3 regions of the Paenibacillus sp. FSL R7-0333 genome follow, and region 1 is predicted to be linked to each of the others. Evidence: predicted binding sites of a transcription regulator. Region 1 holds the regulator's gene; each other region holds the start of a gene.
What was found. Region 1 encodes Rex, which represses fermentation and respiration genes when NADH is low (regulators of the CRP and FNR family bind a similar motif). Its sites were predicted from a motif close to TTGTGAAATATTTCACAA; they were not measured.
Positions count from the first base shown of each region.

Region 1 (7,364 bases):
AGAATCAAGCATCTCCTTGCGGTTCGTTGCGGCTACCAGCAGGATGCGCGGGGTATCGTTGTTATAAATCCCGTCCATCTCCGTCAGCAGCTGATTGAGGGTCTGATCATATTCACGCTGCTGTCCGCCTTCTCGCTTCCCGCCGATGACGTCGATTTCATCAATGAAAATAATGGCGCTTTGCTTATTCTCCTTGAGTGCGCGTGTGCGGGCATCCTTGAACAAATCGCGTACGCGTCCCGCACCCACACCGACATACATCTCAACAAATTCACTACCCGAGGCAGCTACAAACACGGAGCCCGTATAATGCGCAGCAGCCTTAGCCATCAGCGTCTTTCCTGTTCCCGGAGGACCTGTAAGCAGAATTCCCTTAAGCGGGCGAATCCCGAACTTGCTGATTTCTTCATGCCGGATCAGGAAGTCCAGCGCTTCACGCAGCTCCTGCTTGGCATTGTCCTGTCCGCCGATCTCTTCAAAAGTCAGCTTGGAGGGGCCGTTCTTCTTGCGCTTCTTATCTGCACCTGCATTAACTGTCAGACCGCCACGGGCATGGGCAATGAACAGGAGCGCGGCAACCATACCCAGCGCTATGATTACGGGGAAGATATTGATCCCCACAAAAGCCATAAAAATCAGCATGACCGGAACGAATCCGGCTAAAACCTCTTTCCAGTACTTAGGCATTGTTCCACACTCCCATCTTGGCTGCTGCACGCGGCAGAATGATAAATTTGCTCTCAGTGCCGTTGCTCAGGCTTACATACACATTATTGTCATCAATCTCTGTGGTAGCTGTAACCCCGCTGTACTTGCTGTCCTGCTCCTTAAGTCCATCCAGCTTCGCTGGTATCAATGTATACTTCCGGCTCTCCATCGCTTCTGCTACAGAGAACATCGCTTTATCCCAGTACTCATCCAGCAGCTCGCTCGGCTTCTGCTCCACATCCAGCTTCAGGGTCCGTCCGTCAATAGCAGTGCTGCCTTCTCTTGATACATACTGCACCAGTTCACGTAATTTCGTGCCCGGCTGCAAATCCAGTTTCAAAGTGACCTCATTGCGTTTAATAGTAATATGGGAATCCTTCACTCCCTCGTAGGATGATACCAGCTTCTGAAGCGGCTCCTGCACCGCGAACTGACGGTAAGAATACCAGCCACCAAACAATAATGCAGCAGACAGCAGAGACGTTAGCAGTACAGGCATAAGACGCAGTTTCAAGAAACGTCCTCCTCTCAAAAATGACCGAGCATAACTCTATAATAAAGACCATCCAGCGTGTCTAGCGCCCTTCCGAGACTGACATGCTCTTAAGCATGTCTTAGTACAAGTAGTAGTATATCATAGGTGTATATACGATTTTACATAAAGTTGTGAATATATTTAAAATTTTTGATACTAATTTCTGGATGTTTCATGCGCTTATCATTTTTACCCGGCCAATCTTCAGTTCGGAGTCCGCTGGATTTCAGCCATCATATATTCCGCAAAATCAGTTAATTCGCCCGGCTCATAGCCTTCGGCGTCCCCCGCACCGCTATATTCCTTCAGACACTGTCTAAGCAAGCCGTGATAGACTTCAGGCAACTGCTGCAGCCCCCACTCCCCGCCTTCCTTCTTGGAAGAAACATGACCTTCCTGCATATAATAGAGTATCCTGCATAGATTCAGTATGTAATACACCGGTGATTTCTTAATATTCTGCGGCGCATCATCGATATCCCTGATAATGGAATCCAGATAGTACCTGTTGTCTACCGGCGCAAAGGCCTCGCGGATCGGCTCCCCGTACAAGATAAACCCGCGATGGTAGACTACTGCAAAATGCGCCGCCAGATCAGCATCCTCAAAGCCGCCGCACAGATAATTCTCATCAGTTCTGTACCGCTCTAAATGTGCTTCCGAAAAGTGAAATTCAAAAGGCGTAGGATACACAAAATTTCGCAGGTATGTCTTAAGGACGATGGATAGTTCAATTCCGCGCTTATTCGGCAGACTGTCATGATAACCTACAATACGCCTGGCAAGTCTATGACTGACCTCTGCGGGCAGCTTGTCATGTACGACGATCAGCAGATCGATATCGCTGGTATCGGGGTGAAAACAGCCCATCGCCAGTGAGCCATGCACGTAAATTCCCGACAGATTCTCCCCCAGCTCCTCCTTGAACAGATCCACCGCCTGATACAAATAGGACAAAATTTCCATATTATCAATTCCCCCTGTCTAAAATTCCGTCTCCTGTGGCTGATCTAATATACATGAATGGTATTGCAACCCGTATATACTCTCAAGCCCATGAACGGCTCTAACCTGTTCTTTACTCTTATGGATACACCAAAAAAAGCGGGAGCACAGTATCACTGTATCTCCCACTTCTCCTATAATCCAAGCCTGGCCGTCCGCTTAACGGTTCGGCAGACTGTACCCCTCACCGATGGCGCTGCCATCCTTGAAGCGGTAAAAGTTATAATAGAATCGCCCGTCTTTTTTGTAAAATAGCTGCCAGGCATATTCCCCGTTGTATACACCGGGCAGCAGCCGTTCGATCGTAATGTCCGGCAGCTGAGCGGCTATGATTCCGCGCATTTTCTCTTCTGAGGTGCCATTGCTCAGTTCCTCAGCATACAGGTCGTTGTCGCCTCCGGCAGGCTTGCCCTCCAAGGTGAAACGGACCCACACCATCAGCTCGGTCCCAGCTTCATTTTTACCGGTCAGCACCCAGTAGATCTCATTCTCATTCCAGACAGATTTCTGGGCCTTGGTTACCTCTGTTAGTCCGGCACGCGCCCGGGCCAGCTCCTTGGCCTCACTCCGCTCGTTCCACTGGTCCTTCATAATGTAGGCATAGAACTGGCTTAGTCCGAACAGAAGGAGCAGCACCACGGTAATCCCCAGCCAGATCCATTTTCTCCTCTTCTTCTTCACCACGCTGCTTCCTTTCCCGTTCCCCTGAATTACCGTTTAAGCAGGCTCTCGAACGTCTCCTGTGCTTTGCGGCGGATGGCTTCTTCATCAAGTGTCAGGCATTGTCCATGCTTCACAACCTGCTGGCCGTTCACCCATACATGCTCTACATCCTTGGCACTTGCCGAATATACGGCATGGGAGAGCAGATCGGTATGCGGCAGCAGATGAGGCTGGTCAATATCAAGTGCGATGAAGTCGGCCTTCATTCCTGCTGCAAGCCGGCCTACCCCGCTTAGGAAAATAGACTGCGCCCCGTACTCCGTAGCCATCAGAAGCGCCTCAGGAGCCGGTACCGCTGTAGGATCACCGCTTACGCCCTTGTGGATCAGAGCCGCCAGCCTCATCTCTTCGAACATATCCAGATTGTTGTTGCTTGCCGCACCGTCTGTACCCAGGGAGACCTTAATCCCGGCTCTCAGCAGTTCAGGAACACGGGCAACCCCGCTGGCCAGCTTCAGGTTACTGCCGGGGTTATGCGACACGCCAACGTTATGGCGGGCCAGAATCCCGATCTCTTCATCGTTCAGATGAACCCCGTGGGCAATGAGCGAAGGACGGGTGAACATTCCGAGCTTCTCCAGATGTGCGACCGGACGCAGGCCGTAGTCGGCCACGTTCTGTTCCACTTCATGGCGCGTCTCGGACATATGGGTGTGCATTGGCAGGTCTAGATCATGGGCAGCCTGCACAAACTTCATGAAAAACTCTGGAGGACAGGTGTACGGGGCGTGCGGTGAGAGCATGGTCGTAATTCTGCCGTCAGCCTTGCCGTGCCAGTTACGGGCAAAAGCAATCGCCTCAGCGAGCTTCGCTTGCTGTACCTCTTCCGGGCACAGCCCAATTACGCCGCGCATCAACACAGCACGAATACCAGACTGCTCGGTCACTTCCGCTACCCGGTCCATATGATCATACATATCGAGGAAGGTGGTTGTGCCGCCCTTCAGCATCTCCAGCACGGACAACGAGGTTCCCCAATATACATCATCACCAGTGAATTTCTCTTCCATCGGCCACATCTTCTCCTGCAGCCAAGACTGAAGCACCATATCGTCGCCGTATCCGCGCAGCAGTGACATTGCAGTATGACCATGGGTATTGACCAGACCAGGCATGAACAGCAGACGGCTGCCGTCTACGACCTGTGCGCCATCCTCCACTACCGGCTCAGCTTCACCTATGTAAGTAATCAAATCATTCTCCAGGGTCATGTACCCGCTCAGTACCGGCTTGTCACTGCCCGGAACCAGGAAGTGCCCATTCTTGATTATCGTGATCTTACTGCTCATCTTCAGCCTCATCCTTTCCATCATGCAAATAATAGGCCAAGCTCTGCAGATCTGTGGTGAAATCTGCGGCATGAATCCGGATATTGGCAGGCGTCTTGAGAATAACCGGTGCGAAGTTCAGAATCGCTTCGATACCGGAATCCACAAGAATATCAGCTACGTTCTGGGCTTCACTGTCGGGCACGGTAATAATCCCGATCCGGATGCCCTGCGAACGGATTGTACTGCTTAGCTCCTCCATCGGCTGCACAACCAGCGAGTTGATCTGCTGGCCCACCTTCGGCGGGTAGGCATCGAAGATGGCAGTAATCTTCATCGTATCCTTCAAGTAAGCGTTGTAGTTAGACAAGGCATGACCGAGGTTACCGGCTCCAACCAGTGCAACATTAATTTGCTGGTCAAGCTTCAGGATATGGCGGATCTTCTCAATCAGATAAGATACATCATAGCCGATGCCTTTCCTGCCAAAATCGCCGAAATAAGCCAAATCCTTACGGATCTGGGCGGGATTTAGGTCAAGCTTCTGGCCCAGCTCCTGAGAAGAGACTGTGGAGATTTCACGTTTTTGGAGATCGTTCAGGAAACGCAGGTACACTGGGAGCCTGCGCACGACGGCCTCCGATATTTTATCCGATTTCATGTATTCTCCTCCTTAAAAGTTGTGTTAGACCCGTACAATTATAGCAACCGTGCCCCGCCGCCTGCCGGAGTGGCAGGGCAGGCGGGAACGGATCTTCAGGTTAATCATGACTTATTAATAATAGCAATAGCAGAAGAATTAGGAAACCCCGCCGTCATCCAGCCATTCGGCAATTCTCGGGACCATCTGCTCGGTGAGCATATGCTCCATCTTGGGACCGGGGAGCGAGTACAGGAAGTACTTTCCATAATGCGATTCAATGACTCTGGTATCGTACACAATTACGATGCCCCGGTCCTGCGCCGTGCGGACCAGCCGCCCGAAGCCCTGCTTGAAGCGGATGACGGCCTGCGGCACGGACAGCTTCATGAACGGATTCTTCTTCTGTGCCTGAAGCAGCTCCGACTTCGCTTCTGCCAGCGGGTGATTTGGCGGCTGGAACGGCAGTCTGACAATCGCCAGGCAGGTCAATGCTTCTCCCGGGATATCCACCCCTTCCCAGAAGCTGCTGGTACCCAGCAAGACCGAAGCCGGGCTGTCCTGGAAGCGGCGGATCAGCTTGCTCCGGCTGCCGCCTTCCACACCTTGTCCGAGTACCGCGATATCCTGTGAGGCAAGTGCCTCCTTCAGCGGTTCATACACCTGGCGCAGCATCTTGTAGGAGGTAAACAGCACCAGCATCCGTCCCCGTGTTGTTACAGCTGTCTCGGCAAGGGAGTGCACGAGGGTGTCCACAAAGCGGGCATCCCCAATACTCCCCTTGACGCTCGGGAAGTCCCGGGGAATGACCAGGAGAGCCTGCTCACGATACTTGAATGGCGACGGAAGCAGTGCAGTCATCAGACGCCGCTGCTCTGCAGCTTCGCCAAGACCCAGGTTATCAATCATAAACTGGAAGGATTTATCCACGGATAAGGTGGCCGAGGTCAGGATAATGCTCTTCTTCTTATCGAAGAACAGCTCCCTGAGCTGGGTGCTGACATCTACGGGAACAGCATACATTTGCAGCGACTTGCCCTTATAATTGCCGCTTCCCTCCAGCCAATACACGATGTTCTCATCGTTCAGACTCATGAAGAAGCGGATCTGCTCTCTAATGGATGCCAGATCCTTGAATAACCCACCGATATCAGTCACAAGACTGTCTGAGGAGGATTGGCTGTCCGTGTCACGCATTTCACTGAGCATTTTGTCGCCCTTGCGGATGATATCGCTCAGACTGAGGTTCAGTGTATTCTCAAGGGCAGCCAGCTCCTCCCAATCCTTCGGCTTCTTGCCCGGCTGCAGGCGTGCCACCAGCTGGCCTGCTTCACCGGCCCCGGCATCGCTGCGCTCGGGCAGCAGGCTGAAGAGCCGGTCGCTGAGCGCATCCCAGGACTCCTTCACCGTCAGCAGATCGGGATAGATCCGGTCGATCACGCCGCTCCATTCGGAGGCCTGCTCACTGCCCGAAGACTGCAGACTCTGGCGGAGGGCAGGCAGCTGCCCGCTCCGGCTATCCTTATAGAGACGGGTGAGGGTATGGGCGAATGTGAAATATTTCATCTGCATGCCAAGATGCTTGCCGGCAATATCCTCCAGATGATGGGCTTCATCAATCACAAGATGGTCGTACGCCGGAAGAAGCTGATGCCCGGCTTTGACATCTGCGAACAGCTTGGAGTGATTGGTGACCACCACATCGGAGATCCCGGCTTCATGCTTGGCCCGGTGGTAATAGCATTTGCGGAACCAGGGACATGCGCGTCCCAGGCAGGAGTCGGTATCACTGGCTACCGTCTCCCAGAAATCGCCGCCCCGTCCGCTTAAGTTAAGCTCCTCATCATCGCCGGTCGTCGTCTGGGTCAGCCAAACGAGCATTTGCGCAGCGGTGAGCGCTTCTTCCCTTGGACTCGTAAAGTCCTTTTTGTTCATTCTATGTTCGAACTTGCGCAGACACAAATAGTGCCCTCTTCCCTTAAAGATGGAGGCCTTGAACGGGAACGGCACAACGCTGGTTAAGAGCGGAATATCCCGCTCCCGCAGCTGGTCCTGAAGGTTAATGGTATGCGTGCTGACCATCACCTTCTGATCACTTTTCACACTATGGTAGATAGCCGGAAGCAGATAACCCAGCGATTTACCGGTGCCTGTTCCCGCTTCAATCAGTAGATGCTTGTCCTGCTCAAGCGCTGTAATGACCTCATGGATCATCAGCTCCTGGGCTTCCCGGCTCTCATACTGGGGAAGAACAGCCTTCAGCCGCTTGGTTACCTCATCCATATATTCTTCAAAGGTAATATTCTCCAGCGGATTGACGCTTCCATCCTCCCGTGGCGTAGCCAGCTCTGCCCAGTCCCCCACAGCCAGCGCAAGCTGGCGGTAGAAGCTCAGCTCACCTTCCGGCTGAAAGGTCTCCATCTCCCGCTCCCGCAGCAGACCGTCGAAATACCAGGCCAGATCACTGTCTTCGTCCGCGAACAGC
Region 1 covers NZ_JBBOBZ010000001.1:4,483,810-4,491,173, forward strand. The annotation lists gene MKY86_RS18920 (AAA family ATPase) at 1-687, opposite strand, end outside; gene MKY86_RS18925 (hypothetical protein) at 680-1,222, opposite strand; gene MKY86_RS18930 (aminoglycoside adenylyltransferase domain-containing protein) at 1,448-2,209, opposite strand; gene MKY86_RS18935 (cell wall elongation regulator TseB-like domain-containing protein) at 2,408-2,929, opposite strand; gene MKY86_RS18940 (amidohydrolase) at 2,959-4,260, opposite strand; gene MKY86_RS18945 (redox-sensing transcriptional repressor Rex) at 4,250-4,900, opposite strand; gene dinG (ATP-dependent DNA helicase DinG) at 5,039-7,364, opposite strand, start outside.

Region 2 (7,364 bases), 300 kb from region 1:
TCGGCAGGCGCTGCCTTGAAGAGGCCCGATCCCTGAATCAGCAGCGCCAACACCACAGCACCGGCCACATTGCCGAGGAATACCAGGACCCAGTTCTTCACCGTGTCCCAGATCGTAGTTCTCCCGGCAAGCGTGCTTACCGTGAAGAACATATTATTTCCCGTGAACAGCTCTGAACCTGCGAATACAACCAAGGTCAAGGCAATCCCGAAGGATGCCCCCATAATCAGCGGCTGGAACGGTGACTTAATCGCCGCCAGCGGTGCCCCCAGTGAGAAGATCAGAATAATTCCAATCCCCACATATGCTCCTGCCAGGAGGGCCGCCAAAAAATATTTGGGCAGACTCTCATTCATTTTGTCGCGCTTCCCTACGGCTGTCTCAACGATATTCTCTACGCTCTGCGTAAACATATCCGCACCTGCTCTTCCTTTAATTTAGGGTTGTTACTGCCGCAGGCAGAGTGACCTTAACAACTCCGCCCTCTACTGTAACCGGATAGACTTCTGCCTGCCCCCGGTCCGGTGCCTGAACCTCTCCGGTACGAAGGTCGATCTTCCAGTCATGCAGCGGATCATATAAATAATAGCCTGATACGATGCCTTCCGCGAGCGGACCGCCCTTCGGGTGGGGACTGTGGTTGCGGACCGCATAGACTGCGCCGTCCGATGTGCGGAATATGGCTAATTCCACCTCTCCTGCATGAACTACCCGGCCGATCTGCAGCATGAACTCTTCCACTGCGCCTATCGTATACTCCCGATTGCTTCGTTCCATTATGCTCTCTCTCCTTCTCCCTTTAGACTATACCTGTGTCTCTTCGAACAGCGCGGTGCGGGTGTTTTTATCATTAAGCATTTTCCGCCAAGGATCACTCACCTGGGCCAGGGCAAAGTCAATACGTGCCGCCAGCTCTTTACGGTTATCGTCATTGCCCATAACCACAGTCTGGATATGCTCAAGACCCATGCGCTCTACCCATTCGGAGGTTCTCTCCAGGTAATTGCCGGTCTCACGGTAGTACTGGATAACAGCGGAGCAGACCTCAACCAGCTCCTCGTCGGTCTTCACCTTGCAGAAGGCATCTGCGATGCGCGGCTTAATCCCGCCGTTCCCGCCGATGAACACTTCCCAGCCGCCGTCATTGCCGACAATCCCGATGTCCTTCGTGCAGGATTCTGCACAGTTGCGCGGGCAGCCGTTAACCGCCATTTTGAACTTGGCCGGCATATCCAGCCGTTCGTACTTGCGTTCCAGCATAGCGCCCATGCCCATGGAATCCTGTGTGCCGAAGCGGCAGAACTGCGAACCCACGCAAGTTTTTACCGTACGCAGCGACTTCGCATAACCATAGCCGGACGGCATATCCAGCTCCTCCCACACCTTAGGTACATCTTCTTTTTTGACACCGATCAGGTCCAGGCGTTGTCCGCCCGTTACCTTCACAACCTTCACATCATACTTCAGGGACACATCGGCAATCCGCTTCAAATCTTCAGGAGTGGTCACCCCGCCATACATCCGCGGTATAACTGTATAGGTTCCGTCCTTCTGAATATTGGCGCTCATCCGTTCATTGACGAACCGTGACTCCTTCTCATCCTCGTGTGTGTCAGGGTAGATCATACCCAGATAATAGTTCACTGCAGGACGGCATTTCGAACAGCCTTCTGCCTGCTTCCAGTCCAGGACATGCATGACTTCCTTGGTGGTCCGGAGGCCTTTAGCCGTAATCTCGGCTACGATCTCATCCCGGCTAAGCGAGGTGCAGCTGCAGATTCCCTGCTTGGCGCTCTGCTGGAAGCTGTCTCCGAGAACGAATTGCAGAATCTGCTCTACCACCGGCTTACAGCCGCCGCAGGAGCGGGTTGCCCCCGTGCAGGCTTTGATCTCATCCACCGTAGTGAAGCCGTTCTCCGTAACAGCATCCACAATCGCTTTTTTGGTTACGCCGTTGCAGCCGCAGACGATTTCTTCATCAGCCATCGCTTCAACGGACATGCCCTTCTTGGCACCGCCTCCGCCGCAGCAGCTCGTGCCCATAACTTCATCATAGATTTCATTGGTCATCTCTGTGCTGTTTTTCACAAGCTTCTGCAGGTTGGCAGATTCCGTTACATCACCGAACAGAACAGCACCGACAATCACATTATCCTTAAGCAAAATCTTCTTGTAGGTTCGCTTCCATTCATCCTTGGCAGAAATGACGGTATGCTCCGGTGTTTCGGTGAATTCACCAGCGGAGAATACATCTACCCCGGAAATTTTGAGCTTGGTTGCTACAACTGAACCTTCATAGCCTGGAGTCTGACTACCTGACAGATGCTTGGCGAGAACCATGCCCTGCTCGAATAACGGTGCGACGAGTCCGTAGCAGGTTCCCCGGTGCTCTGTACATTCGCCGACAGAATACACATCAGCCATAGAAGTCTGCATATAATCGTCAACTACAATCCCGCGGTTAACGGTGATTCCGCTGTCCTTCGCAAGCTGGACATTCGGCTTGATTCCAACAGCCATCACTACAAACTCTGCGGGCAGCTCACTGCCGTCACTGAAGCGCAGTCCGGTCACCCGTTCTTCGCCGGTCAGTTCTACCGTCTGCTTGCCCATGGCGAATTTCACACCTTGACGCGTAAGCTCTGCCTGTAGCATGGAAGAAGCGGTACGGTCCAGCTGACGCTCCATCAGATCCTCCAGCAGATGCACAACGGTAACATCCATGCCCAGATTGACCAGGCCCTTCGCCGCTTCCAGACCCAGCAGTCCTCCGCCGATCACAGCCGCCGTGCGGTACTGCTTCGCCGCTGCCAGCATCGCATCGCAGTCCGCGATATCTCGGAACCCGACTACCCCATCCTTAGTGCTGCCGGGTACGGGGAGAATGAAAGAATTCGAGCCTGTGGCAATAATTGCTTTATCGTAAGGAACCGCCAGTCCATTATCGGTCAATATGAGTTTGTTCTGTTCATCAATCCGGGTAACCGTCGTGCCGGTATGCAGTGTAATATGATTATCTTCATACCACCCGAGATCGTTGAGAATGATGTCTTCAATTGTTTTGCTGCCTTCAAGTACATAGGACAACATAATCCGGTTATAGTTGGGATGCGGCTCACTGCCGAAGACAGTAATATCATAAGCGCCGCCCAGCTTCAGAATCTGCTCAATCGTGCCTACTCCCGCCATGCCATTCCCAATCAGCACTAACTTTTCTCTTTCCGCTGCCACTGGTAGACCCTCCTTCAGAAACTCTGATTTCTTCAATAACTTTACCTGATAGAGAAATTATACTGTCCCCAATTCCATGACAAGTGTGACCACAGTCACATGGTATGTGAATTTTTTCACACAAGTGGAGATGACTTCTCGCGTTCTTTCATAGGACAACTTATGGCGTGAAGCACAGAGATATTTTATTCAAAAAAAACGGATACCCATGCAGTTTCGCACAGATATCCATTCATTCGATACACGATCTCACTCCTATACTTCATTCACTTATTTCAGTACCAGAGAGATCTCCAGCTTGTCCTGCGGACTGAGCTTCATGTCCACTCCATTACCGAGCAGACCTTTATCGTTGACCTTCAGTCTCCATTCCTCGCTGCTGAGCGGGGTATAATCCATCACAGTAAGCACCGTCCGGTTATCCTCGGCAAGCCGAACCATACCGCTGTTCTTCAGCAGTCCCTTGACGGACATATCCTGCATAAAAGAAAGCACATGCGAATGTGTCAGCTCCGGCTGCTCGCTCCCCCCGTTCACAGTGATGATGACAGGCTGAAACATCTTTCCGGTTCCGGCAGGCCCTGCTGACATCGTAATGGCTGAACCCGGTTCAAGGGTTGTATTCAGCTCTTGAACCTTCTTGCCGTTCACCTGAATCTCCCAGTTCATGTCCTCACCCAGGGAGACCTTATTCACCTCAAGAATACTAGTTCCATCCGCTGAAAATGTAACAACGCCGCTCTTTCTGAACAGCTCTATTATTGAATTCCCAGCCACGTAAGCTTCGTTAAGCAATCTGGCCGAGCTTCCGGCCATTTCACTGTCACCCACCTTGACTGAAAAGGTTAATCCCTGGCCTCCGTTACTGCTGCCGCCATTCTCTGATCCCAAGCCACAACCGCTTGCCGCGGCCAGCAAGAGAAGGCACAGCATGAAGCGCATCCATTTCGTGGACATCCCACGGCACCGCCTTCATATGTATTTTCCCGGACTCTTTAAGGATAACGCATAGAGGAAGGGTTCTCAAATCATTTCTGCCGGAAGAAAAAGTAAAAAGTCCCAGAAGGGACTTATCCAATGCAGCAGGTCCTATTGATAACGCAGGAACAGAATATTGTTCTCCAGATGCACATGCTCGAAGGTCATGCCTTCCAGCTCTTCAAGCCGGGCATACGTCAGGCGATAAGTCGTGCAGGCATGTGCGGGCGGTGTGTAGTTATTAGTAACTCTGCGCAGCTCGCGTAGAATCTCTCCGGCCCCGTCATGCTCAGCTTCCAAATTATGCAGCAGTCCGCGCAGCTCCGCAAGTCCTTCTTCGGTTGGGTTCTGGGTGTAGGCCAGCATCTTAGGGAATTCACTCTCTTCTTCCTTCGCCGTATGCTGCAGCAGCTCTTCACGCAGCATATTGAACAGGCGGTGCATTTCTCCCAGGTGCGGTGAATCCTCACCGTGAACGCGGAACACCTTGGTTACATTTTGGCTGATTAGCGGAAGCTCTTCACGCAGGTAGCGGTGATGCTTGTTCACAATATAATCCACCAGTTCCTCTGACGAAGCTTCGTTCCAGGCGGTATCCTCTTCCAGCACCGGATGCTGCTCTTGCAGCTTGTTCAGCTCCTGCACCATTGCTGCCGGATCAAGACCCTTCTCGGCAGCGGCTTCAGCCAGCGGCTTGGCACCTCCGCAGCAGAAATCGATCCGTTGTGCCTTGAAATAATCAGCTGCTTTGGGGAACTGCAGAACAATATCTCTGACCATTGCTTCCGGGGTGAACCCGGGATGAATTGTTGTATCGTTTAATTGATTGGACGCCATGTTGGCCCCTCCTCAGGTTTAGATGTAGGTTTGTGCTTCTTTTCACTTCTACACCTTATCACTGGCCTTAGGCGGAACTTGTGATTGTACGCACTGAATATAACAAATTTTAATGAACGCGAACTTTTAGTATTCTTATGTAAAATATACTAGACATTTTGTTTTATATATTTTACAATATGCGTGAGGTGAGGGAATGGGGAAAAATCTGAGGCTCAAAGCCTCCAGAGCAGCAAAAGACATGTCGCAAAAGCAGCTGGCGGATGCCGTGGGGGTCACAAGACAGACAATTATCGCGATTGAGAATGGTGATTACAACCCCACCCTGAGGTTGTGTATTGACATTTGTGTAACCCTTGGGAAGACGCTGGATCAATTATTTTGGGAGGGAACGAAGGATGAGCAGAACGAACCTGGATGAGAGACAATTGCAGCAGCGGCACAAGGCGGGGAATCAGGCATTTCTTTTGATGGCATTCTTATTGCTGACAGACATGGCGCTGCAAAACTACGGAATGAAGTGGCTGGAATATCCGCTTAGTAATTACGCAATTTTCATGCTGGGTGTGGGTTCCTATCTCGTACGGCTGATCTGGAGCGGTGCATATGTGGGACCGGGCGGACTACAGGGCGGAGCAAAAGGGAAAAACGTTCTGGGTGCAATGCTGGCGACCGTGGTGGCAGCCTGCATCCTTATTGTTACCTTCGTGAATCCAGCCGCCCAATCAGCAGCAAACAGCGGTGCGAACGGGAAGGTGATTCTGGTCATTTCCGTTACAGCAGGACTGGTCATCTTAAGCACCGTGTACTTTATCCGACGGAGGAATAACCGGGCGGAGTAGAGTGGCTTGTGCTGCTGAAGCAAAAGAAGCGGAGGGGAAATTTGGAACTGGAGGAGCGGAGCGATCGCCTTTGTGTTTGGATTTCTACCGCGAAGAGCGGTTTGTATCAGGAAATCCAAACACAATAGCGGCCGGAAGTACAAATATTCACCGCAGCGACGACCTGGCTTCAAGTTCAACTCTTTTTTCGAGCTTCACTTTTCTATCGAACCGTCGCCTGCATGTAAGTCCGCTTGCCCTGCGCATCCTTCAGGTAGGGGCCAAGTCCGGCGAACCGCGAATGATCCACATATACACCCGTCATCCATCTGCCTTCGGTCAGGCCACCGTTCCACTGCAGCACCAGATCGGGGGCAGAGATCCATTCCTGATACACTCTGATGTTCTTATCCTTGTATTCTTTGGCCGGTTTGTTCAATTCGCTCAGCGGTGCCGGGGTAAGGTAGGTGGGCACGAAATATACAGAGATCAGCTCCATATCCTCCTCACTCAGAAAAGCCTCCTCCCCCAAGTAAGGCTGGAGCAGCCGCGTGTTCTCATACATAGACCAGATTACAGCTTGAAGTACCATGCTCTGGCTAATTCCATTATGAAAAGTAAAACGGCGCTGAGCATTTGAGCCACTCCCTCCCTTAGCCGTTACCGGCTCCAGGCAATGCCGCTCACAACCAATACATTTCCAGCCGGACGGGCCTTGAATCCATTTCTGAAACACGCTCCCGCTGTCATTGTCCCCTTTATATAGAGAAGAAATGATCTCATACGGCACACCGATCCACGCATCCCACAGAGAATCCGGGAGATGGTTATGAAGCATGAACAGCACCTTGTCATAGATCAGCTGTACTTTAATCGAAGCAGTCTCCAGTTCGGCGACATCCTTTTTTCCATAGGTTATTTCCCGGGAAAACAAGGTGATGGTCATGGTCCTCGCCTCCTAAAAGTTGTGTGAGCCCTCCGCTTCCTTCCATCAGCATCGTCCAAAACACATCCCGTAAGCATCCGTCTGCCGCATAACCCTGGGCTTTTCCTACTTTTGTTAACGCTTCCACACATCCGTAATATTTAGTATGTTCTATTATATTACACAGGTAGGGCCTAAGTGCAAGGTTTATTTGGGCAAAATTTGCATAAACAAGCGGAAACGGCATTGCCGTCCTTATAAAGGACGGTACCGTTTCAGCGAGAAATAGAAGGATAAGTTATCGTGTGAAACCTATAAATTCTTATATTTCAAGCAGAACAGCATATGAAAAGCCCCTTACCCGGATACCCGGCAAGAGGCTGTCATCAAATATATATTACGGTACTGCTACTCCACCCAGCTCTCGGCCCAGGACTGGATTTGCTGCATGACCGGCTCAAGCGCACGGCCCTTCACTGTTAATTCATACTCAATGCGCACCGGTGTCTCCGGGTACACATGACGTACCAGAATGCCCTCGCATTCCAGATCCTTCATGCGCTCGGACAGCA
Region 2 covers NZ_JBBOBZ010000001.1:4,786,909-4,794,272, forward strand. The annotation lists gene MKY86_RS20390 (formate/nitrite transporter family protein) at 1-413, opposite strand, end outside; gene nirD (nitrite reductase small subunit NirD) at 433-777, opposite strand; gene nirB (nitrite reductase large subunit NirB) at 805-3,231, opposite strand; gene MKY86_RS20405 (hypothetical protein) at 3,502-4,188, opposite strand; gene ric (iron-sulfur cluster repair di-iron protein) at 4,321-5,016, opposite strand; gene MKY86_RS20415 (helix-turn-helix transcriptional regulator) at 5,243-5,467, shown strand; gene MKY86_RS20420 (DUF6773 family protein) at 5,445-5,888, shown strand; gene MKY86_RS20425 (hypothetical protein) at 6,091-6,813, opposite strand; gene MKY86_RS20430 (winged helix-turn-helix transcriptional regulator) at 7,201-7,364, opposite strand, start outside.
Region 2: ric (iron-sulfur cluster repair di-iron protein) is a predicted target of Rex. The motif match lies at 5,077-5,094, and genes of this name have one in related genera.

Region 3 (7,364 bases), 3.2 Mb from region 1:
GCTTCAAGGCGAATGAATTATTGGATGAGGCCGTGCCGAACTTCAACCCGCTGCTGGACCCCAAATGCAGCTGGGCCGTTAACCACCGGGAGCAGTTCCCCGTTGAGATCAACCGCGCCCCTTACGAAATGCTGCTGCGTGTACCCGGCATCGGCGTAAGAAGTGCACAGCGGATCGTGAAGGCCAGACGGGCCGGATCGCTCGATTTCCATGCGCTGAAGAAGCTGGGAGTGGTCCTCAAGCGTGCCCAGTTCTTCATCACCTGCAAGGACAAGCCGCTTGCGGGACTGAAGGTAAGCGAGCATACGCTGCTTCGTTCACTCATGTCCGGGGAGCAGCTCGCTCTCCAGCAGCCGCAGGTGGAGCAGCTCACGCTGTTCGACGACTTCAACCTGTCGGCCCTTCCGGCAGCAGATGGTTGGGACCTGCTCAAGAAAGGAGCGAAGGCCTGATGTTCAAGCCGTCCGCACTGGCGTACACCTATGACGGAAGCTTCGAGGGTCTGCTGTGCTGTGTATTTGAGAGCTATGCCTGGAAGGAGAAACCGCTGGCGATTCATGCTGAAGGCGGGGAAATAGGCCTGCTGCTGGAAGCGAAATGGATTGAGACCGACAAAGACAAGGCCGCACGAGTACTGAAGTCCCTGCCGCTTCGGATCAGCCGCGAAGCCGAGGAGCTGGTGCGTCTGGGCTTCTGGAGCTGCGCCCCCGATAAGGAGATGCTGCTGCTGAACTTCCTGTATCTCGGCTTCCAGCATGGCCGCAAGGTGATGAATATGCTGGCGGATGACACCGTTAACACGCTGATGAAGGCTGTCCAGCAGCTGCGGCATGAAGCGCATCTGTATACGGGTTTCGTCCGCTTCTCCGTATACGGCCCGGTCATGGCCGCAGTGATTGAGCCTCAGGGTTATGTGCTGCCTGTGATCCAGGAGCATTTCTGTGACCGGTTCCAGGGGGAGAGCTTCATGATCTACGATCAGACCCATGGGGCTGCGCTGATTCATGAGCCCGGGCGTGTGGCCATCGTGCCTCTAAACGGTTGGACCCCGCCCGAACCCGATGAGACGGAGGAAGCGTACCGCCGCTTATGGACTGGCTTCTATCATGCCATCGGCATCAAGGAGCGCCGCAATGACCGGCTGCGTTCCTCGAAGATGCCGAAGCGCTACTGGAAGCACATGGTGGAGATGAACGGCAGTAATGGTGTGCCTGTACTCACCGCGGGGCAGTGGAAGAAGGCATTGCAGCCGGAGGTCCCGGAGACCATAATCCAGCTCCAATCATTGGACAAAAAGAGCGCTCCGCAGCCATCAACATGACTACCGGAGCGCTCCTTAATTGAAGCCTACTATATTATTAATGAAATAACACTATCGTCCTAACCTTAGTTCAAAGCCTTCCATACCCAACTCTCTACCTCTGGAAGGTCGATGCCTTCTTCACGGATGTACGCGTGATGCTTCTGCACCATGGCGTCCATCTCGTCAGCGATGGCCTGGTATTTGCTTGCTTCCGGCAGGCTCAGCACAGCTTCCTTCGTAAGATCGAAGCGGTCCATCTGGTTGAGGACACGCATATCGAACGGTGTAGTGATATCGCCATTCTCACGGTAGCCGTGCACATGCAGATTATGGTTGTGGCGGTCGAAGAACAGGTCTTTGATCAGGCCTTCATAGCCGTGGAAGGCGAAGATGACCGGTTTGTCTTTTGTGAAAAATTGATCAAACTCCTCGTCAGACAAGCCGCGCGGATCAAGCTTCTGACTTCTCAGCTTCAGCAGGTCGACCACGTTGATGTAACGGATCTTCAGCTCAGGCAGCTTCTCATGCAGGATCGAGATGGCACCCAAGGCTTCCATAGTTGGTTCGGTACCCGAAGAAGCGATAACGAGATCCGGCTCTCCGCCTTTGTCGGTGCTGGCCCAGTCAATGATCTTAAGGCCTTTGTCCACCAGCTCCTGAGCTTCGTCAGCCGAGAACCACTGCGGACGCGGATGCTTGGAGGATACGATCAGGTTGATCTTCTGGCGGTCATTCAGGATCTTGTCGAACACAGCCAGCAAGCTGTTCGCATCGGACGGCAGATACTCACGGATGAATTCAGGCTTCTTGTCAGCCAGATGGCCGAGCAGACCCGGATCCTGGTGGGTATAACCGTTATGGTCCTGCTGGAACACTGTCGATGTGGCGATCACGTTCAGGGAAGGAATGTCTTCTCTCCAGGTCTGATCTGTAGCCTTGCGCAGCCACTTGAAGTGCTGGGTGATCATCGAATCGACCACGCGCAGGAACGCTTCATAGCTGGCGAAGAATCCGTGGCGGCCGGTCAGTACGTACCCTTCCAGAATCCCCTCTGCCTGATGCTCTGATAACTGGGAGTCAATGACACGGCCATACGGAGCGAGGAATTCATCCTGCGGTTCCTGAATGGCGTCCATCCATTGGCGCTTGGTCACTTCGAATACAGGTCCCAGACGGTTAGACATGGTCTCATCCGGTCCGAAGATTCTGAAGTTGCGGTTCTCTTCGTTGAGCGTAACAACCTCTTTCAGGTATTTGCCCAGCACCGCCATATCCTGTGCAATCACTTGGCCTGGAGCGGAATTATCGAGAGTATAGTTGCGGAAATTCGGCTTGTGCAGGTCTTTGATCAGTTTGCCGGCATTGGTTACCGGGTTCATGCCCATACGTCTGTCGCCGGTTGGCAGAATTTCAGCCAGATCTGCGTTCAAACGGCCATTCTCATCGAACAGTTCCTCAGGTCTGTAGCTGTTCAGCCATTCAAGCAATGCCGGAGCATGCTTCATGTTCTTCTGATCGACCGGAATCGGCACCTGGTGGGCACGGAAGGAGCCTTCGTTCGGCACGCCATCCCACGATTTCGGACCGGTCCAGCCTTTAGGGGAGCGGAAGACCAGCATCGGCCATACCGGACGGGCAGTATCGTTATTTTCACGGGCATTCTTCTGAATGGCGGCAATTCTCTCTACGATTGTATCCAGCACCTTCGCCATTTCCGGGTGCATCAGATCCGGGTTCTCGCCTTCTACGAAGAAGGCTTCCCAGCCGTTGCCGGCAAAATAGGCGGTCAATTCTTCTCTGCTCATCCGTGACAGAATCGTCGGGTTGCTGATCTTGAAGCCGTTCAAATGCAGAATCGGTAATACAGCACCGTCTGTAATCGGGTTGATGAACCGGTTGGACAGCCAGGAAGCGGCCAGAGGACCGGTCTCTGCTTCGCCGTCACCTACAACGACTGCTGAGATCAGGTCAGGGTTATCCAGAATCGAACCCACGCTGTGCGACAGGGAGTAACCCAGCTCGCCGCCTTCATGAATCGATCCGGGTGTTTCAGGAGCTGCATGGGAGGCAACACCGCCAGGGAAGGAGAACTGCTTGAACAGCTTTTTCAGACCAGGGATGTCCTGAGTGATCTGCGGGTAGATTTCGGTGTAGGTTCCGTCAAGATAAGAGTTCGATACCATCACCTGACCGCCATGGCCCGGGCCTTCAATATAGAACATGTTGAGATCATATTTAGTGATAACGCGGTTCAGGTGCGCATAGATAAAGTTCTGCCCAGGGATCGTGCCCCAGTGTCCGATCGGCTTCACTTTGACGTCTGCATCCTTCAGCGGTTCTCTTAACAACGGATTATCCTTCAAATAAAGCTGGCCTACGGAGATGTAGTTCGTTGCGCGCCAGTAAGCGTCAAGCTTTGCCAGATACGTTTTGGAGGAATAATCCACCTGTTCGATTGTTAATCCCATGTCTTCCACTCCCTAATCTTTTTCTTTGTAAATTGAATGTATCACTTCTACAGTTACATCATACATCGGCATTTCAGAAATTCAATCTTTTTAGAAATTAATACGGTCCAATATTGTGAAATTTTGAACATAGTATGAAATTCTCTGCAAAACACGCACAAAAAGATGTTTATTTTTATAATTATGGATTAATTTGTTATACTAAAAAACACAAAAAGACCGGGATTCCTCCCGGCCTGCTATACCTTAGTTATGCTATTTACACCGTCCATCCGTTAATGCACAGATACAAACGTGTTAAACTTTAGATACTCATAATGGAAGCGCATATGCGAGAATTCGAACGGCGTGCCGTTATCCAGGAAGAAGATCCCCTCCATAATCCCTACGGGTTCATTCTCCTTAAGATGGAGCAGCTCCTGATCATTCAGCAGTGAAGGCTCGGCAAAAATAGACAAAAAGGACTTGGTCACCGCCAGATTGCGCGACTCCTCCAGATAATGAAAAATCGACCCCTCGATAATCGTCTGGTCGAGATTTTGCACAATTTTGATCGGAATATATCCCGTCTCAATCATGAAGGGCGCACCTTCAAACAGGCGCAGACGCACGATCTTATACACGAAATCATGGGGCATCAGGAACAAATCCCGCTGAAGCTCCTCCGTGGGCCGGATGACCTCGAAGCTTAGCACCTTGATCTCCGGCTTCTTGCCGTGCATCTGGAAGTTATCCGACACCCCCAGATTAGAGCCTTCGTAATTGAAGATCGAATCGTTCTTTATGTATAACGGATTGATGAAGGTGCCGGAGCCGCGTTTCTTGAAAATAATGCCCGAGCTCTCCATCTTCGTCAGCGCACGCTTAATGGTACTGCGGCTAACCTGATACGCCTCGCTGAGACTGCGCTCATCCGGCAGCTTCATATCGGCGTACTGCCCGGCAAAGATCTTCGTTTTGAGGTCAGCAATAATCTGCTTGTAGACAAATTGGGTCATGGGGTGCTCCTTCGTCGGGTCTTTGCAGAACCAGTTCATTCAAGATTAAATATATCATAATTTAGATAGGGCAAAAAGGATGAATCCACGGATTCACCCTTTTTGACGCTTGTTGTCCCAATCCCTATACCATTTGACAATCTCCCGGCTCGGTTTCTCCGCAACCTCTGCTTCCATGACCGTTTCCAGCAATACATACTGTCTTTGCACCAGAAAATGAAAGCCCATTCTATCCGATATTTGCATGTACAATAATTGCGCCTGCTCCTCTAACGGATAGCGGGTGCAGACCTGTTCAATGTGCTTGAAGGCCTGTTCATATTCTGCATTCCCCATATACCAGCGGACCAGATTCAGCTTCAGCCGAATCCACTGCAGCTGGAATCTCTGCCGTTCAAGCTCCGCCCACACATAATCGTACCCCTCCAGATATTCGCTCTTGAACAGCTTCAGGATTCGTTCGTATTCGGGCAGGGTGTCATTCGAGAGCTCTAACCCCGCTTGGATAAAGCGGTCAAACTCATCAACGTCCAGGCAGATTCCATTCAGCTTGAGCAGATAGCCGTCCGCCGTATTTTGCAGGAGAATCCGTTCTCTGCTGAAGGGCTCCAGCATTTTGCGGATATGATACACAGCCGTATATAACTGCGGATAGGCCCTGTTCGGATCAAAATCAGCCCATAGCAACTCAATCAAAGTGGCTTTACTGACCACTTTGCCGCGATGATGCAGTAGGTAAAAGAAGATTTCCTGCGCCTTTGCCGTTCTCCATTGCAGTGACGGAAGCTCCTGACTCCCTTCGTAGATCCGGAAGGCATCGAGCATCAGCATTCTCCAGCTTGTCTGCGCTGACGCTGCCCGGGCTGCCAGGCCAGGCTTCTGCTGAGCGTTCAATCTCCGAACTGTAAGCTTCAGACGGTCCGTATGAATCGGCTTAAGCAAATAATCCAGAGCATTCAGCTCAAAAGCCTTGATCGCATACTTATCATATGCCGTTACGAATACAACCTGCAGATCGGGTCTCCGTTCCAGCAGCCTTTCCGCCATCTCAATCCCGCTCAGCTCCGGTAAATGAATATCGAGAAACACAATATCGGTCTCGGTCTCCTCTACCTTTTGCTGCCCTTGCAGCGGATCGGTATATTTGCCGATAATCTCAAAACACCCAAGCGCATGCAATTGGCGTTCCAAAGCCTTTAGTGCCAATTCTTCATCGTCAATCAGGATTGCTCTCATTCGGATCTCCTTCGCAACTGGAAATCGGTACGGTTTTATAACCATTATACTTTAAATTTAATGATTTAGGGGCTGGAGGAGAAATGATCTCTCCTCCAACCCCTATCCATTTATTCTGTAACCCGTTGTTCCTTCTGTTCACTGTCGATCCGGTACTGATGGTCGATGACAGCCTCCTGGATGTCCAGGTAGGCCCAATGATTCTTGGAGACATCCGGGAATTTCACCGCATCTGCTCCATGGAGCGGGCCGCGGTCAAACATCTGATTAACAATGACTACTGCTTCCGCACGGGTCAGATAAGCATTCGGCTTGAAGCTGCCGTCCGGATAGCCCTTAAGCAGGCCTGCCGACACGTTGGCTTCAATTACCGCCTGAGCCCAATGTCCAGTGGTATCGCTGAAGCCCGATTTTCCGTCAGCCGGTACGGCAAGCTTCAGGTAGTTGGCAGCAGCAGCGGCCATCTCTGCTCTCGTAATCGGTGCATTGCCCCGGAATTTCCCTGCCGGATCACCCTTCATCACGCCCTGTGCATTCACAAAGGCAATGGCTGCTGCCGCATAATGGCGGACAGCCACATCCGGGAAGGGAGGAGTGCCTACAGCCGCATTAGCATCATAGCCCAGATTCCGGGCAATCATGAGCGCCATCTGCGAGCGCGTTACCCGATCGTCCGGCTTGAATTGACCATCCGGGAAGCCAACGATATAGGATACATGTGTAGCAGGCGACTGATTATTGAAGTTGATAATCGTAAAGGTACTGAATTTGCTTACCGAGAATTCCAGTCCAAGCAGTCCCTCTTTATAGGTAACCGCTTTGCCTTTGACAACCTCTTTCGTGCCGTCGGTATGTTCAATGAAAATACCGAGCTGTGCGAGGAATGCATTACGCGCCGCTTCATTCGCAGGCAGCTTCACATCTCTTAGCGGCAGGATCAGGGTTACCGCCCTGCTGGACAGGTTCGTCTCGATGGTCATCGGTCTGGCGACCACTTCGATTTTGTTGTCCTTGGCCACTTCACGGACCACAGCTTCAAGCGTGGCTCTCTTCTCGATTTCACTCCGCTCTGTTGCACTTCTCACCGGCACCAGCCGGAAATAGAAGTCTTGTCCGATGCCTTCCAGCGATTCATTCGGAACACGTACAATTGCGTTCTCCGTATAGATTTCCAGTACAATGCCGTTCTCTTTCAGCAATTTGGCGGTTTCCGCCGGAATCTGGACATTCACTTCGCTGACATTGTCCGCCGCATCCGGGATGACTACACGGGCAATGCTTTGTCCCGTCTCTTTCGCCATCTTCACCGCTTCTTCAGCCTTATCCTTGGTGAAGCGGACCAGATCAGTGATCATGCCA
Region 3 covers NZ_JBBOBZ010000001.1:7,649,015-7,656,378, reverse strand. The annotation lists gene MKY86_RS33090 (putative DNA modification/repair radical SAM protein) at 1-452, shown strand, start outside; gene MKY86_RS33085 (TIGR03915 family putative DNA repair protein) at 452-1,321, shown strand; gene MKY86_RS33080 (phosphoketolase family protein) at 1,387-3,771, opposite strand; gene MKY86_RS33075 (GntR family transcriptional regulator) at 4,047-4,769, opposite strand; gene MKY86_RS33070 (response regulator) at 4,863-6,005, opposite strand; gene MKY86_RS33065 (S-layer homology domain-containing protein) at 6,116-7,364, opposite strand, start outside.
Region 3: MKY86_RS33080 (phosphoketolase family protein) is a predicted target of Rex. The motif match lies at 3,885-3,902, and genes of this name have one in related genera.